One region of the Nocardioides lacus genome, then DNA from elsewhere that is predicted to be linked to it. Evidence: predicted binding sites of a transcription regulator. Region 1 holds the regulator's gene; each other region holds the start of a gene.
The links. The regulator LexA, encoded in region 1, represses DNA repair genes until DNA is damaged. The targets are predictions, from matches to a motif close to TCGAACANNTGTTCGA.
Positions count from the first base shown of each region.

Region 2: the regulator LexA is predicted to act here: its motif matches at 2,410-2,425, upstream of P5P86_RS13920 (HNH endonuclease signature motif containing protein).
Region 3: the regulator LexA is predicted to act here: its motif matches at 2,386-2,401, upstream of P5P86_RS08320 (HNH endonuclease signature motif containing protein).
Region 4: the regulator LexA is predicted to act here: its motif matches at 2,613-2,628, upstream of P5P86_RS10180 (HNH endonuclease signature motif containing protein).

Region 1 is NZ_CP123620.1:1,036,657-1,040,863, reverse strand. It holds gene P5P86_RS04830 (vitamin B12-dependent ribonucleotide reductase) at 1-224, opposite strand, end outside; gene nrdR (transcriptional regulator NrdR) at 355-846, opposite strand; gene P5P86_RS04820 (LysM peptidoglycan-binding domain-containing protein) at 1,397-1,735, opposite strand; gene lexA (transcriptional repressor LexA) at 2,025-2,756, shown strand; gene P5P86_RS04810 (phosphatase PAP2 family protein) at 2,821-3,606, shown strand; gene P5P86_RS04805 (MXAN_6640 family putative metalloprotease) at 3,603-4,207, shown strand, end outside.
Region 2 is NZ_CP123620.1:2,936,945-2,941,151, forward strand. It holds gene P5P86_RS13905 (bifunctional RNase H/acid phosphatase) at 1-174, opposite strand, end outside; gene P5P86_RS13910 (zinc ribbon domain-containing protein) at 171-911, opposite strand; gene P5P86_RS13915 (Nif3-like dinuclear metal center hexameric protein) at 936-2,069, opposite strand; gene P5P86_RS13920 (HNH endonuclease signature motif containing protein) at 2,453-3,682, shown strand; gene P5P86_RS13925 (hypothetical protein) at 3,754-4,207, shown strand, end outside.
Region 3 is NZ_CP123620.1:1,766,568-1,770,774, forward strand. It holds gene P5P86_RS08310 (hypothetical protein) at 1-387, opposite strand, end outside; gene P5P86_RS08315 (DUF6318 family protein) at 486-1,049, opposite strand; gene P5P86_RS08320 (HNH endonuclease signature motif containing protein) at 1,099-2,358, opposite strand; gene P5P86_RS08325 (hypothetical protein) at 2,708-3,151, opposite strand; gene P5P86_RS08330 (alpha/beta hydrolase) at 3,197-3,997, opposite strand; gene P5P86_RS08335 (lysophospholipid acyltransferase family protein) at 4,062-4,207, shown strand, end outside.
Region 4 is NZ_CP123620.1:2,158,134-2,162,340, forward strand. It holds gene uvrB (excinuclease ABC subunit UvrB) at 1-827, shown strand, start outside; gene P5P86_RS10175 (MFS transporter) at 984-2,279, shown strand; gene P5P86_RS10180 (HNH endonuclease signature motif containing protein) at 2,655-3,914, shown strand; gene P5P86_RS10185 (VanZ family protein) at 3,920-4,207, shown strand, end outside.

The sequences.
Region 1 (4,207 bases):
GTGGTGACGATGGTGGAGGCGTTGACCGACCAGGAGTCCGGGAACTCCACGCCGCGCTGCTCGAAGACCGTCTCTCCGGTCTTCCAGTTGGTCTGGACGACGTCGCGTCGCTCCCAGGTGATCTGGTCGTAGGGGTGAACACCCTCGGTGCTGAACACCCGCTCGAGGTGCAGCCCCGCACCGGAGCGAGCCTTGTGACCCGCGCCGCTCACCGTCTCGGTCATTGCCTTGTCCCCTTGTCGCGTGATTGTCGTGTCGTGCGTCGGTTGCGATGCGTTGCGATGCGTCGTGGTGCTGTGGTGCTTGGAAGCCCGGGCAGGCACGCTTCCCCACGGCCTGCCCGGGCGGTCTGGATCAGCCGGTGGCGACCGGCTGCATGTCCTCGGCGGCCGGGCGCAGCCTGCGCTCGGTGCGGAGGACCGCTATCTCGTCCTCGAAGTCGTCGGCCGACTCGAACTGGCGGTAGACGCTGGCGAACCGCAGGTAGGCGACCTCGTCGAGCTGACGCAACGGTGCCAGGATCGCCATCCCCACCTCGTGGGCGGGAACCTCGGCGTACCCGCTCGTGCGCAGGGCGTCCTCGACCTCCTGGCCGAGGCAGGCCAGCTGGTCCTCGCTCACCGGACGGCCCTTGCACGCCTTGCGCACGCCGGCCACCGCCTTGTCCCGCGTGAAGGGCTCGGTCGCGCCGGAGCGCTTGAGCACCGTCAGCTGCATGAGCTCGACCGTGCTGAACCGCTTCTCGCAGCCCTGGCACTGGCGACGCCGCCGGATCGAGCCGCCGTCCTCGGCCACCCGGGAATCGAGGACCTTGGTGTCGCTGTGCCGGCAGTACGGGCAGTGCATCTGAGGTCCTCCTTCGAGGGTCGCTGGATGATCGCTGAGGCGCGCCCTCTGTGGACGAAGACGCTTTCGCTGTGGAGAACCGGCTGCAAGATGTGCAACCAACCGGCCCCGGGTGTGAACTAGATGTGGATAACTACACCGGTGTAAGTACTAGATGTTGTGGTGAGCCTACGCCGCGGCCACCAGCCTTGCAAGTGACGGCGCGGCGTCTCGGCGTGTCGCGCCGAACGGCCCCCGGAGGGCGCCCGGACAAGGGAGAATGGCTCTGTGGCGGAACAGAGCGGGGGCAAGCGAAAAGGCGCTCGAAAGGGTGCGCGGCCGCCGCGCAGGTTCCGTCGGGACGTGTTCGCGCTCTCGTTGGGCACGACCGTCGCCGTGGTCGCCTGGGGCTACCTGGTCTTCTCTGCCATCGACTTCGGCTCCGACGCCCGCGGTGGCGAGCGTCGCGCATGGGCCCTGTTGGCCCTGGCGGCCGTCGGGGCCGCCGCCTGCCTCTTCGCAGCACTTCTGCTGCTGGCCCGCGTCCTACGAGCCCTGAGCGCCGGTCCGGTCAGTTCGGAATCCGCAGCGTCTGACCGGCCGACAGGCTCACACCAGAGAGGCCATTGATCTGCTCGATGTGATCGATCATCGCGCGCACGTCACCGCCGTGGGCGGCCTGCGAGGCGAGATCCCACAGCGTGTCACCGGGGGCCACCACCACGGAGTGAGTCGTCTCGGGCGCACCGGAGTGAAGGGCCGCCCCGGCACCGTTGGAGATGAGCAGCCCCAGGCCGAGCAGCACGATCAGGCCCGCCACGAAGACCACGACACGTCCGCGCCGGGTGAGCCGCACGGTGGAGCGCCGGCGCGGCGTGTCGAGCAGCTGGTCGAGGGTCATGGTGGTCATGTCAGTCTCCTGGGGAAGTCGGGACCTTGCGCGTTCGATCCGATGTCTACCGACGGCCACCGACAGTTTTGGTGGCGCCGTTTCGATCAGACGTTCGATCGAACACATGAGCGAGAGTAGATCAGGTGTTCGAACGACTCAAGGAACCGCGTAGCACGGCGTGTCGAACACGCATTCGAGCGCACACGGCCGAACCACGACTCTCGACCCGGCGCACGCCGCGCGATCTCGACACGCCGAGTTCGAACAGATGTTTGAACCCGCACGACGTCCGCACTACCGTCGCACCATGACCTCGAAGCCGGAGCCGACCGAGACCAATCTCGCCGAGCTGCCCGACGGCCCGCCGGACGCCACCGGCCTCACACCGCGGCAGCAGCGCATCCTGGCGCACCTGCGCGACTGCATCGAGAAGCGCGGATACCCGCCGAGCATGCGCGAGATCGGGTCCGCCGTCGGCCTCACCTCGACCAGCTCGGTGGCCCACCAGCTGAAGGTGCTGGAGCAGAAGGGCTTCATCAAGCGCGATCCGCACCGCCCGCGCGCGCTCGAGGTGTTCCTGCCCGAGGTGTTGGCCGCCCGCAAGGCGATCAGCAGCGCCGACGAGTCGTCCTTCGACGAGACCGACATCGGCGACGCGATGCCCGAGGCCCGCTACATCCCGCTCGTCGGCACGATCGCCGCCGGCGCGCCCATCCTCGCCGAGGAGCAGACCGAGGCGGTCTTCCCGCTGCCCAAGGAGCTGGTCGGCGACGGTCAGCTGTTCCTGCTGCGCGTGAAGGGAGACTCGATGATCGAGGCCGCGATCTGCGACGGCGACTACATCGTCATCCAGCAGGCCCAGACGGCGACCAACGGCGAGTTCGTCGCCGCGCTGCTCGACGGCGAGGCGACCGTCAAGGAGTTCCGCCGCAAGGACGGCAAGGTCTGGCTGATCCCGCACAACTCCTCGCTCGAGCCGATCGACGGCACCGAGGCGAGCATCCTGGGCAAGGTCACGGCGGTTCTGAGAAGTCTGTGAGAGGCCGGGCATAGGATCAGTGGGATCGGGTAGGCCCGGTCCCACTGTCACGAGGGAGCCAGCGGTGCGGGAGGACGTGCTCGCCGAGAGCGATGCGATCATCGGTACGCCGGGAACGCGGCGTACCGTCTGGCGTCGGCTCGCGCCCGTCGGCACCGGCCTGCGCGAGCTCATCCTGGTCACAGCGCTCTACATCGGCTACACCTCCTCGCGCCTGCTCGCCAGCGACAACCGCGACGCGGCGGTGCACCGGGCCAAGGAGCTGCTCAGGATCGAGCGAGCCGTCCGGCTGGACTGGGAACACCCGATCAACCAGTTCTTCGTCCGGCACGACACGATCGGCCTGTTGGCCTGCTTCTGGTACGCCACAGCGCACTACATCGTCACCGCCGGCGTGCTGATCTGGGTCTACTTCAAGGGCCGCGACGCCTACCTCCCGGCCCGCCGCGCCCTGATGGTCGCCACGATCTTCGCGCTCTGCCTCTATCTGATGCTGCCGACCGCTCCCCCACGCTTCATGGACGGCTTCACCGACGTGCTGGCCCTCCACGCCGACCAGGGCTGGTGGGGCGCCGACGCCTCGGCCCCCAAGGGCATGGGGCACATCACCAACGAGCTGGCGGCGTTCCCCTCGCTGCATGCCGGTTGGTCGCTGTGGTGCGCGCTGGTGCTCCATCGCTACGCGCGCTGGCGCATCGTGAAGGTGCTGGGCTGGGCGGGCGCGCTGACCACGGCGGCTGTGGTCGTCGGCACGGCCAACCACTGGGTGCTCGACGTGCTGGTCGGCTGGATGGTCGTCATCGGCGGCGTCGTGGCGGTTTGGGAATTGGCCCCTAGACTGCCTGAGTGAACCGCGCCTTCCCCCGCTCCTTCGCACTCCTCACCGCGCTCCTGGCCCTGATGGCCTCGGGTCTGGTCATCGCCTCCACGACCCCGGCCGGGGCCCAGACCGCTGCCCACTCGGTGGTGCCGCTGCTACCCCGGGTCTCCACCTCGGGCGACGCCGACGGCGACACGCCCGGCGACGCCACCATGTACATGCGACGCCTCGCGCTGACGCACGACGCCCTGCGGGGCGCCGCCCGCCAGCAGGCGGAGTCCGCGCTCAGTCGGCCGAAGCTGGCGGGCGAGCAGACGGTCTGCTCCCAGACACTGCCGTTGTGCGTGCACTACGCGACCACCGGCGTCGACGCGCCGGCGGGGGCGATCACGCCGGCGGTCGTGCTCTCCACGCTGGAGCACATCTACGCCACCTATAAGGCCGCCGGCTACCGGATGCCGGAGTCGGACGGCGCGATGGGCGGCGACAGCCGGACCGACATCTACCTGGCCGACGTCGGCCGCCAGGGCTACTACGGCTACTGCGCTCCCGAGCCGCGGGCCGGGTCCACCGCCCACGACACGCCGGCGTTCTGCGTGCTCGACAACGACTTCGCACCCTCGGAGTTCGG
Region 2 (4,207 bases), 1.9 Mb from region 1:
CTCGGCCACGTTGTTGGTCGCCGTTCCGATCGGGGTGCCGTCCTCGGCCAGCACCGCGCCGGTGACAGCATCCTTGAGGACGGCGCCGTACGCCGCGGGGCCGGGGTTGCCGCGCGAGCCGCCGTCCGCCTCGACGACGACACTCGCCGGGCCGCCCGAGGCGCTGCCGCTCACAGCCCCGACTCGGCCGTCCGGATCATGATCACGCCGCACTCCTCGTGCCGGATGACCTCGTTGCTCTGGGCGCTGCGGATCCTGGACAGCTCGGCCGGCTCGACGCTGAGCCGGCAGCCGCCGCACTGACGCGCGCGCAGCTCGGCGGCCCCTACGCCGTGCTGCTCGCGCAGCCGGTCATAGAGCGCGAGCAGGTCGCCCGGCAGCCCCTCGATCGCCGGCTCGCGCTCGGCGACGACCTCGGCGAGCCGACGCTCGACCTCGGCACCGCGCTCGGCCCGCGAGGCCGTGAGCTCCGCGATCCTCGCCTCGATCTCGGCGACCTGGGTGTCGAAGCCGGCCGCCTCGGTGGTCGCGGCCTCGAGCTGCTCCATCACCTCGAGCTCCTCGTCCTCCAGGACGCCGATCCGGCGGTCGATGTTGGCCAGCTCGGCCTGCAGGCGCTCCAGGTCCTTGGGGTTGGTGACCTGGCCGGCGTCGATGCGCTGCTGCTCCTTGGTGCGCCGCACCCGCACCGCCTCGACATCCTTCTCCGCCTTGGCCTGCGCCACCGTGAGGTCGTCACGCCGGGTCCGTACGTCGATGGCGACGTCGTCGATCCGCTTCCGCTCGACCTGGAGGTCGCGGATCTGCTGGGTCTCGGGAAGGTTCTTGAGCTGGTGGCGCAGCTGCAGGATCCGTGCGTCGATATCGGCGATGTCCAGCAGCTTCAACTGGGCGAACGGGTCGGCCTTCACCGGTGCTCCTCTTCAGATGTCAGATCAGATGCGCAGGGTCCACGGGTCGGTGACGATCTCCGAGACGCGCACCTCCACCCTATCCCCCAGCGCCGCTCGCAGCCGTCCGCCCACGAGCGGTAGCCAGGTCCACTCGGCCGCCCAGTGCGGTACGTCGACCAGCGCTGCACCGTCCTCCAGGAACTCGCTGCTGAGGTGGTGCCGCAGGTCGCTGGTCACGTACACGTCGGCACCCGACGAGCGCACGGACCCCAGCAGCGAGTCGCCCGCACCCCCGCAGAGCGCGACCGTCCGGATGGTCCGATCCCCCGCTCCGCCGGCCCGGACGCCGGCGGTGGTGCGCGGCAGGTTGCGGGCGACGTGGGCGGTGAAGTCGGCCAGGCTCATCGGGGCCGGCAGCGTGCCGATCCGGCCGAAGCCGGTCGGCGCGGGCGCGGCCGGAGCGAGCTCGACGACGTCGTACGCCGGGACCTCGTAGGGGTGTGCGCCGAGCAGCGCCTCGATCACCGCACGACGACGCACGCGCGGCAGGATCGCCTCGATCCGTACCTCCTCGACGACGCTCAGCTCGCCGATCGAGCCGGTGTGCGGATCGGCGCCGACCAGCGGCCGGAACCTGCCCTCGCCGGCGCTGGAGAAGCTCGCGTTGTCGTAGTCCCCCAGCCGACCCGCGCCGGCCCCGGCGAGCGCCTGCCGCAGTCGCTCGGCGTGCTCGGTCGGGACGTAGGTGGTCAGCTTGTCCAGTTGCTCGCCCGCACCGGGCGGCGCGGGTTCGAGCGGCCGGATGTCCTGCAGCCCCAGGGCCAGCGCCATCGCCTCGCTGACACCCGCCTCGGCCTGGTCGGCGTTGGTGTGCGCCGCGAGCAGCCCGCAGCCGGCGGTGCTCAACGTCCAGAGCGTGAGGCCTTTGGGGGTGGTGGGCGCGAAGCCGTGCACCGGCTTGAGGAACAGCGGGTGGTGCGTCACGAGCAGCTGGGCGCCCCACTCGGCCGCCTCCTCCGCGACGGGCAGCACCGGGTCGACGGCGAGCAGCACCTTCTCGCACGGCGCCTCCGGGTCGCCGTACACCAGCCCGACCGCGTCCCACCCCGCAGCGGTCTCCGGCGGGTACCACCCGTGCAGCAGGTCGACGACATCACCGAGGCGTGGGGCGGACATGGCCTCAGGCTAGTTGAGTCGGGCCTGCGTCCGGGTTGAGTCGGGCCTGCGTCCGGGTTGAGTCGGGCCTGCGTCCGGGTCGAGTCGGGCCTGCGTCCGGGTCGAGTCGGGCCTGCGTCCGCGTTCAGTCGGGCCTGCGACACCGGCCGTCGTTCGGGGTTGGTCTGAGGAAAAACGAAAGGCGTGGGCCAGTACCAGCGTGGCCCGGTGTCTTGGCCGGGTCGAGTGCCTTGAGCACAGTTGCGTCGGGCCACCATGGCTGTGATCCAGTACGACGAGCACGCACCCTGATGTGGCATCACAACAGGGGCTTGACCACACACATCCGACCACCTAGGCTTCGAACATGCGTTCGAACTGATCTCTCTCGGTGGTGATCCCTCATGCATCAGATCCAAGCGACACTCGCCACCATCAACGCTGCCCTCGATGAGGTCACCGAGGCGAACCCGGTCTTCCTGGGAACGAATGAGAAGAGAGACGTGCTCGCCGCGCTGGTGCGGTCCCGGGCCCGGCTCGAGGAGCTGTACCTGCGCGTGGTCGCCTCCGCCGATGATGTCGCTGCCGAGGTCGGTGCCCGCGATGTCGCGGCCTGGCTGGTGGCGCAGCACCGGGTCGAGAGTCCCGCCGCGCACGCCACCCTTCGGTTGGCCCGGGGATTGGAGGGTCGGCCGGTGGTCCGGGCCGGGCTCGCGCGCGGTGCGTTCAGTCTCGAGCACGCCCGCGTGATCCTCCGTGGCCTGGAGGACCTGCCCGACGACCTACCCGCCGAGGTGTTGGCGCGGGCGGAGGTCACGCTGTGCGACCTCGCGAGTGAGCACCGGCCCAAGGACCTGCGCCGCCTCGCCAGCCACCTGTTGGAGGTCGTCGCACCCGAGGTCGCCGAAGCCGCCGAGGCCGCAGCCATCCGTCGGCTCGAGGAGACCGCGAACGCGAAAGCGTGCCTCTCGATCACCGACCAAGGCGACGGGACGACCCGCATCCACGGCATCGTCCCCGAAACGGTCGGTCACCGGTTGCGGACCTACCTGCAGGCCTACACCCAACCCCGAGTAGCGGCCCTGGAGGCCGACGGCAGGGTCCCGCCCAGGAGCCGGCTCCTCGCGCACGCGTTCGCCCAGCTCCTGGAGAACACCGACCCCACCCGACTCCCCGCCCACGGCGGCGACGCGACCACGGTGGTGGTGACCATGACGCTGGACCAGCTGCGGGCCGGTCTCGGTGTTGCTTGGCTCGAGGACGGCACCCCCATCAGCACCGGGGAGACCCGCCGCCTGGCCTGTACCGCGGGGATCATTCCCGCCGTCCTCGGCGGCAACTCCGAACCCCTCGATCTGGGCCGCACCCGAAGACTCTTCACCCCATCCCAGCGCAAGGCCCTCGCACTACGGGACAAGCACTGCCGTGCAGAGGGCTGCACTGTCCCCGCCGCCTGGTGCGACGCCCACCACGACCAACCCTGGAGCCACGGCGGCCACACCGACCTAGATCACGGATCCCTGCTCTGCGGCCACCACCACAGACGAGCCCACGACCCCACCTACCAAACCACCCGACTCCCCGACGGCCGCTACCGCTTCCAACACCGAACCCGGACCATCCTGCGCCGGTGAGTCGGCGGGACCTCGGCGCTGGACCCACAGGCCGGCGTCCGGATCTCGGGCGGACCGGGTACCTGCCGGGCATGCTGCTTCCACCGGTGACCGCTGGGTTCCGCCGCCTCGCTCGGCTGCGAGAGGCCCGCGCCTTCCATCCTGTCGGGCGGGTAGGGCACGGGCGGCTCCTGATCGACGGCGACGACTCCGCCCTGGGGTCGGCGCTCGGGCACGGCGAGCGTGCCGTCACCGTTCGGCTCTCCCGAGGCGTGGGGCTGCCGCCGACCAGTCCCGATCTCCTCGGCCTCGCGCTCCGGATCGCACCCGCGCACGACGCCGACGCGGTGGTCACCGACGACATCGACCTGCTCCTGACCACCACCGCTCGACCGACCTGGGGTCGCTGGCTCGTCCTGCCGGCGCGGCGCTGGACCTCGCGCCCGTTCAGCACCGTGATGCCCTACGCCACCGCCGACGGGGGTAGCACGCTGCTCGTGCTGCAACCGGTCACCGACTGGCTTCCGGACGCCTCCCCTGCCGCTC
Region 3 (4,207 bases), 730 kb from region 1:
CACGGTCCGGATCTGGTGCTGGGTGGTGGTGGTGTAGAAGTTCGTCGCGAAGTTGACCAGGGTCTCGCCGTCCGGCGGCTGGATGATCAAGGTGGCGGCCGGCCAGGAGAGCCTGCGTGCCGCCGCCATCACCCGATCGGGGGTCGGCAGCTGCGGGTCGGCGGCCTTCCCGGTCCAACACGTCTCGCCGACCTTCGCCGAGCCCTCGTAGACCAGCAGATCCTCGCCCTCGCCGCCGTCCTCCGCCGTGCAGGTGGGAGTCTCCGAGCAGACCCGTGTTCCTTCGTGGCAGTTGGGCTTGAAGGTGTAGTTGATGCGGTCTCCGCCGTCGCCGGAGCTGGCGATGGTGGCCGCGTCATGCCCGGAGATAGCGCAGATCTCGCCCACCTGTTGCAGCGTCGCGCCTCCCGTGCAGCCTTCTGCATGCGAGGCTGCTGGAACCAGTGCAACCGTCGCCGTGGCGCAGAGAAGGGCGAGGATCAGCCTCACGAGGCACTCCCTGCGAGCTGCGCGTACTCGACCACCTGCCATGCTCCTGAGCTTCTCCTCAGGTACAGGATCTGAGTGTCGGTGCCGCCCGCGAGGTACTTCCAGCTGCCTCCCGACTTCTCCTGATAGCGGCTCGGTCCAGCGGTCTCGCGCACGCGATAGCTGACCTCGGCCCCGTATTTGACCGCAAGGCTGCGTCTCACCCAGTTAATGTGCGTCGGTTTTGCCTCCACGTGTCCACCGGCGGCGTAGATATGGATGATGCTTTTCTCGAACGTGGCACATGAATGGCACGATGCGTCATTCAGGCCGTCGAAGGTCGATGTGTCGCCCGTCCTTTGCATATCGTCGGCGGTCTCCTGCCAGCGACGAATGAACTGCCTCGCCGTTTCACGCGTCGGCATCGACGATTTCGCACTCGAAGAGCCGGCGGTGATCGTAGGGATCCCGGGCGCGGTGACAGATCCCCTGGAGGGACCGTCGGCACGGTCCTGCGCCCCACCGCCACAACCGGCGAGTGGTGCGGTCAGCAGAACAGACAGCAACAACAAACGGCGCATCGATCCCTCCCGAGCGGAATGGCGCTGACGCTGACCGTAACGCGACGGGTTATGTAGAGGGAAGCCGTGAACTCATATCTGTGGAGAAGGTTCCTCGGTTGTTTCTGAGTCGAAACCGGTATTCTCCATTTTTCGATCTGTCGGTGTAATAGTTCGGGTCGTGGGCGCGTCTGTGGTGGTGTCCGCAGAGGAGGGATCCGTGGGCGAGGTTGGTGTGGCCGCCGTGGCTCCAGGGTTGGTCGTGGTGGGCGTCGCACCAGGCGGTGGGGACGGTGCAGCCTTCGGTGCGGCAGTGTTTGTCTCGTAGGGCGAGGGCCTTGCGCTGGGTTGGGGTGAAGAGTCGTCGGGTGCGGCCCAGATCGAGGGGTTCGGAGTTGCCGCCGAGGACGGCGGGGATGATCCCCGCGGTGCAGGCCAGCCGTCGGGTCTCCCCGGTGCTGATCGGGGTGCCGTCATCGAGCCACGCAACACCCAGACCGGCCCGTAGCTGGTCCAGCGTCATGGTCACCACCACCGTGGTCGCGTCGCCGCCGTGGGCGGGGAGTCGGGTGGGGTCGGTGTTCTCCAGGAGCTGGGCGAACGCGTGCGCAAGGAGCCGGCTGCGGGGCTGGACCTTCCCGTCGGCTTCCAGGGCGGCGATGCGGGGCTGGGTGTAGGCCTGCAGGTAGGTCCGCAACCGATGACCCACGACCTCGGGCACGATGCCGTGGATCCTGGTCGTCCCGTCACCTTGGTCGGTGATCGACAGCGTGGCGTTCGCGTTCGCGGTCTCCTCGAGCCGACGGATCGCCTCGGCCTCGGCGGCTTCCGCGACCTCGGGGGCGATGACCTCCAGCAGGTGGCTGGTGAGGCGGCGCAGGTCCTTGGGGCGGTGCTCCCCGGCGAGGTCGCACAGGGTGACCTCCGCCCGCGCCAGCACCTCGGCGGGTAGGTCGTCGGGCAGGTCGTCCAAGCCACGGAGGATCACGCGGGCGTGCTCGAGACTGAACCGACCCTGCGCGAGCCTTGCCCGGACCACCGGCCGAGTCTCTAATTCCCGGGCCAACCGAAGGGTGGCGTGCGCGGCGGGACTCTCGACCCGGTGCTGCGCCACTAGCCAGGCTGCGACATCGCGGGCACCGACCTCCTCGGCCACGTCCTGTGCGGAGGCGATCACGCGGAGTCGTAGCTCGGCCACACGTGCGGTGATCTGCTCCAGTCGTGCGAGCACGTCTGCCTTGTCCGGTGTCGCGAGGAAGACCGGGTTCGCGTCCGTGGCCTCATCGAGGGCAGCAGCGATCGTGGCGAGTGTCGCCTGGATCTGATGCATGAGGGATCACCACCGAGAGAGATCAGTTCGAACGCATGTTCGAATCCTAGGTGGTCGGATGTGTGTGGTCAACCCCCTGTTGTGATGCCACATCGGGGCGCGTGCTCGTCGTACTGGATCACAGCCATGGTGGCCCGACGCAACCGTAGGGAAGGCTCCCGACCCAGCCAAGACACCGGGCCACGCTGGTACTGGCCCACGCCTTTCGTTTTTCCTCAGACCAACCCCGAACGACGGCCGGTGTCGCAGGCCCGACTCAACCCGGACGCAGGCCCGACTGAACCCGGACGCAGGCCCGACTCAACCCGGACGCAGGCCCGACTGAACCCGGACGCAGGCCCGAGTCGACCTACAGACGCGCCCCGTCATCCCACGGATCGCGCGGCTCGCGCGGCATGTGGAAGACCAGGTAGCCGAAGCCCACCAGGAATCCCAGGATCAGGAAGTCGACGACCCAGTTCGGGATCCACCAGTTGAGCGTCGCGCGCAGCACGAACAGCACGATGGCGATCACCGGGGCCCCGAGTACACCGATCCAGGCGAACAGCCGGTCCGGAGAGGGGCGGGGGAGTGCCGGCCTGGGGGCGACGAAGCCGTCGTCGTAGTCCTCGTCGTACATCTCCGGGTCGGGTTCGAACGGCTCGTCGACATCGTCGTCGAAGATCAGCTCGACCGGCTCGGGCCGCGCGAGGTCATCGTCCGAGAGCTCGACGCGCTCGCCGAAGTTCTCCACGATCTCCTGCCAGGCCGCGTCCTGCGCAGCCTTGTCCGGGTCGCTCACCGGTTCGCTCACCCCACCAGAGTAGGACGGCGATCCAGGGCTACCTAGTCCGAGTCTTCAGCCGGCGGTCACCCGGGCGACGAAGGCGGCCGACTCGTCGAAGATCAGCTGTGCGTCGTTGTCGAGGGTGGCGACGTGGTAGCTGTTGGGCAGCTCGCGCACCGTCACCGGGCCGGAGACCCGCGAGGTGATCAGCGGCTGGGAGGCGGCGTCGACGACGTGGTCGACCGTCGAACGGAAGTAGAGCACCGGCGCTGTCACCTTCGGCAGGTCGGCGACGAGCTCGGGCCACGCACGGAACATCGAGTGCGCGGCCTTCAGCGGTGTGCGGAGGTAGCCGTGCTCGGCCACGCCCTCCTTCTTGATGTCGCTGGCGATGCCGGGGAAGGACCGGACGAGGTGCTTCACGACCGGCAGCAGCTTCACGTCCAGGCGCTTGGTCGCGACGGCCGGGTTGACCACCACCACCCCGGCGATGGCATCGGCGTGGTCGGCGGCGAGGCGGAGGACGAGGGCACCGCCCATCGAGAGGCCGGCTACCACCACCACGTCGTTCTCGGCCTGCACCTTGGCGAAGGCGCGCGAGACCTCGGCGTACCAATCGGACCAGGTGGTGCCGTTCATCTCCTGCCAGGTCGTGCCGTGGCCGGGCAGCCGGGGGACCTCGACGGCGTACCCGAGATCGGCCAGTGAGCGTCCCCACGGGACCATCGAATAGGGCGACCCGGTGAAGCCGTGCGAGAGGAGTACGCCGATGCGGCGGCCGCCGGTCAGCTCGGGCCGCGCGGCCACCGACAGCGGCGCGTGGAGGTCTGCGTGGTCCGGTGAGGACGTGGACGTCTCGGTCTGCTCCGCCATGCCCGGCATTGTGCCGCAGTGATCGCAGGGCGGCCACCGATCGATTTGCCGATAGGCTCGGCCCGTGAACGAGAAGACGTTCTACTCGGTGCTCAAGCACGTCGTCATCGGCCCGTGGCTCAAGCTGGTCTTCCGGCCCCGGTGGGAAGGCGTGGAGAACGTCCCCACCACCGGCCCGGCGATCCTGGCCAGCAACCACCTGTCCTACTC
Region 4 (4,207 bases), 1.1 Mb from region 1:
AGCCGACCAAGGGCCAGATCGACGACCTCATCCACGAGATCAAGCTCCGCACCGAGAAGAACGAGCGTGTCCTGGTCACCACGCTGACCAAGAAGATGTCGGAGGACCTGACCGACTACCTCCTCGACGCCGGCATCCGCACCCGCTACCTGCACTCCGAGGTCGACACCCTCAAGCGGGTGGAGCTCCTGCGCGACCTCCGCCTGGGCGAGTACGACGTCCTCGTCGGCATCAACCTGCTGCGCGAGGGCCTCGACCTGCCCGAGGTCTCCCTGGTGGCGATCCTGGACGCGGACAAGGAGGGCTTCCTGCGGTCGGACAAGTCGCTGATCCAGACCATCGGTCGAGCGGCGCGCAACGTGTCCGGCCAGGTCCACATGTACGCCGACCGCATCACACCGTCGATGGAGTCCGCGATCGAGGAGACCAACCGTCGCCGGGCGATCCAGGTCGCCTACAACACCGAGCACGGCATCGACCCGCAGCCGCTGCGCAAGAAGATCGCCGACATCACCGACATGCTCGCCCGCGAGGGTGAGGACACCGAGGCGCTGCTGCAGACCTGGGCCGGGACGGAGGCCAAGGGCCGAGCCGGCGGCGTGCGGAAGAAGTCGCCGACGCCGGTGCTCGGCGAGCGTGCCGTCGAGGCGCGCCAGCACGGCCTCGTCGGCCTTCCCTCCACCGACCTCGCGCAGCTCATCCAGGACCTCACCGAGCAGATGAAGGGCGCCGCCGCCGAGCTGCAGTTCGAGGTCGCCGCCCGCCTGCGCGACGAGATCGGCGACCTGAAGAAGGAGCTGCGCCAGATGATGGAAGCGACGAAGTGAGGAGCAGCGCGAGCGCCGGCGACCACATGAGGTAGCCGGCGCCGGGCTCCTGACGATCGCGGGCGCCGGCGACCGGTAGAGCGCCTGCTGGAGTGAGCGGTCGCGGCGCCTCGCAGGTGATTTCCGTCGGCCCGGCGCGAGCTCTAAAATCGAGTGGTGGACCCTGCCCCAGCCTCGCGAGCCTGGTTGGTCTGGGGCGTCGGCGTAGCGGTCTACCTGCTGGCGGTGTTCAATCGCAGCAGTCTCGCGGTGGCCGGGCTGATCGCGACCGATCGGTTCCACATCAGCGCAGGCCAGCTCTCCACGTTCGCGATGCTCCAGCTGCTCGTCTACGCGGGCATGCAGATCCCGGTGGGCCTGATGGTGGACCGGTTCGGCTCGCGGACCGTGCTCACCGGTGGCCTGCTGGTGATGAGCGCAGCGCAGACCGGGTTCGCGTTGGCGACGACCTACCCGGAGGCGCTGATCGCCCGCGTGTTCGTCGGGATGGGCGACGCGATGACCTTCATCTGCGTGCTGCGGTTGGTCAGTGCCTGGTTCCCGCTGCGGCGCATCCCCCTGGTCACCCAGCTGACCGGCAACGTGGGCCAGCTGGGCGCGCTGTTCGCGGCGGTACCCATGACGTGGGCGCTGAGCCACCTGGGTTGGCATGCGGCGTACCTGATCGCCGCCGGCGCCGGCCCGGTCCTCCTCGTGCCGATGCTGCTCTTCCTGCGCGACAGCCCCGGCTCGCGCCACCAGCGCGGAACGGCGCTCAGCCTGCCGGACCTGGGCCGCAACCTGCGCTCGTCCTGGGCCCAGCCCGGCACCCGGCTCGGCTTCTGGGTGCACTTCACCACGCCGTTCAGCGCGACCATGCTGGCGCTGCTGTGGGGCTATCCGTTCTTCGTCGAGGGCGAGCACCTCTCCGACGGCGCCGCCGGCAGCCTGTTGAGCCTGATCGTGGTCGCCAACATCGTCGCCGGCCCCGTCCTCGGCTGGCTGGTCGGTCGTCACCCCTGGCACCGATCCTCGTTGGCGCTGGTCATCGTCGCCGCGATCGTCCTGTGCTGGACCGTCGTCCTGCTGTGGCCGGGCCATGCGCCGTACTGGCTGCTCGCCCTCACCGTGTTCGTCGCCGGTTGCGGCGGTCCCGGCTCGATGATCGGCTTCGACGTGGGTCGGACCAGCAACCCGGGCCACCGTCTCGCCAGCGCGAGCGGCATCATCAACGTCGCCGGGTTCGTCGCGGCACTGATCACGATCGTCGCCGTGGGCTTCATCCTGGACTGGCGCACCCCGGGCGGCGGCACCGACTACACCGATGCCGCCTTCCACTGGGCGATGTCCTTCCAGTACCTCCTCTGGGCGCTCGGTGTCGCGATGATCCTGCGCCAGCGGCGGGTAGTCCGAGCGAGGGTGCAGCGGGCCTCGGTGGACTCCGGCGACAGCATGGTCCGGGCAGTCCTCTGACGCTCGTCGAGCCGTCACTCCGTGACCGTTGAGGCGTCAGGTTGTTCGGCTCGAGTCGGGCCTGCGTCCGGGTTGAGTCGGGCCTGCGTCCGGGTTGAGTCGGGCCTGCGTCCGGGTTGAGTCGGGCCTGCGACACCGGCCGTCGTTCGGGGTTGGTGCAGGGAAAAACGAGAAGCGTGGGCCAGTCCCAGCGTGGCCCGGTGTCTTGGCCGGGTCGGGAGCCTTCCCTACGGTTGCGTCGGGCCACCATGGCTGTGATCCAGTACGACGAGATTTCCGCCCTGGTCTGGTTGTTGAAAGAAGGTTGACCACACACATCCGACCACCTAGACTTCGAACATGCGTTCGAATTGATCTCTCTCGGTGGTGGTCCCCATGCATCAGATCCAGGCGACACTCGCCACCATCAACGCTGCCCTCGATGACGCCACCGAGGCGAACCCGGTCTTCCTCGCGACACCGGACAAGGCAGAAGCGCTCGCACGACTGGAGCAGATCACCGCACGGGTCGCCGAGCTACGCCTCCGCGTGATCGCCTCCGCACAGGACCTGGCCGAGGAGGTCGGTGCCCGCGATGTCGCAGCCTGGCTCATCGCGCAGCAGCGGGTCGAGAGTCCCGCCGCGCACGCCACCCTTCGGTTGGCCCGGGAGTTGGAGGGTCGGCCGGTGGTGCGGGCAAGGCTCGCACGCGGTGCGTTCAGTCTCGAGCACGCCCGCGTCATCCTCCACGGCCTGGAGGACCTACCCGACGACCTCGATCCCGAGATCCTCACCCACGCAGAGGCCACGCTGTGCGACCTCGCCGGCAAGCACCGCCCCAAAGACCTGCGCCGCCTCACCAGCCACCTGTTGGAGGTCATCGCCCCCGACATTGCCGAAGCCGCCGAAGCCGCAGCGATCCAGCGGCTCGAGGAACAGGCCCAAGCGAGAGCGACGCTGTCGATCACCGACCAAGGTGACGGGACGACCCGCATCCACGGCATCGTCCCCGAGACGGTCGGTCACCGGTTGCGGACCTACCTGCAGGCCTACACCCAACCCCGGGTAGCCGCCCTGGAGGCCGACGGCCGGGTCCAGCCCCGCAGCCGGCTCCTCGCGCACGCGTTCGCCCAACTCCTGGAGAACACCGACCCCACCCGACTCCCCGCCCACGGCGGCGACGCCACCACGGTGGTGGTGACCATGACGCTGGACCAGCTGCAGGCCGACCTCGGTGTCGCGTGGCTCGATGACGGCACCCCGATCAGCACCGGGGAGACCCGACGCCTGGCCTGCACCGCGGGGATCATCCCCGCCGTCCTCGGCGGCAACTCCGAGCCCCTTGATCTGGGCCGGACCCGACGACTCTTCACCGGCCCCCAACGCAAAGCCCTCGCGCTCCGCGACAAACACTGCCGAGCCGAAGGCTGCACCGTCCCCACTACGTGGTGCGACGCCCACCACGACCAACCCTGGTCAACCGGCGGCCACACCGACCTGAAACACGGATCCCTGCTCTGCGGCCACCACCACAGACGCGCCCACGACCCGACGTACGAGACGATCAGGCTCCCCGACGGCCGCTACCGCTTCCAACACAGAGCCAGGCGTGGCGGCGTCGGTCGGCACCGACGGCGTCTTACGTTGGGAGCGTGACTCCGGTGAGCGTGCCCCTGGCCCGGCTGACGGGTTGGTGCCTGCTGCTCGCATCCGTCGCCGTGGTGCTCGGCGTGACGCTCAGCCCGGGCGCCTCCGTGGGCGCGCGCACCCTCAACCTCCGGCCAGGACACGACATCTGGCTCGAGCTGCACAACCTGAGCGTCCGCACCGGCCTGGTGAACATCGTCGGCAACATCGCGATGTTCGTGCCCATCGGGTTCCTCCTGGTCGCGGCTGTCGGCGACGGCGTGGCGCGCGCGGCGACGGGCGGGGCGCTGCTCTCGGCCACG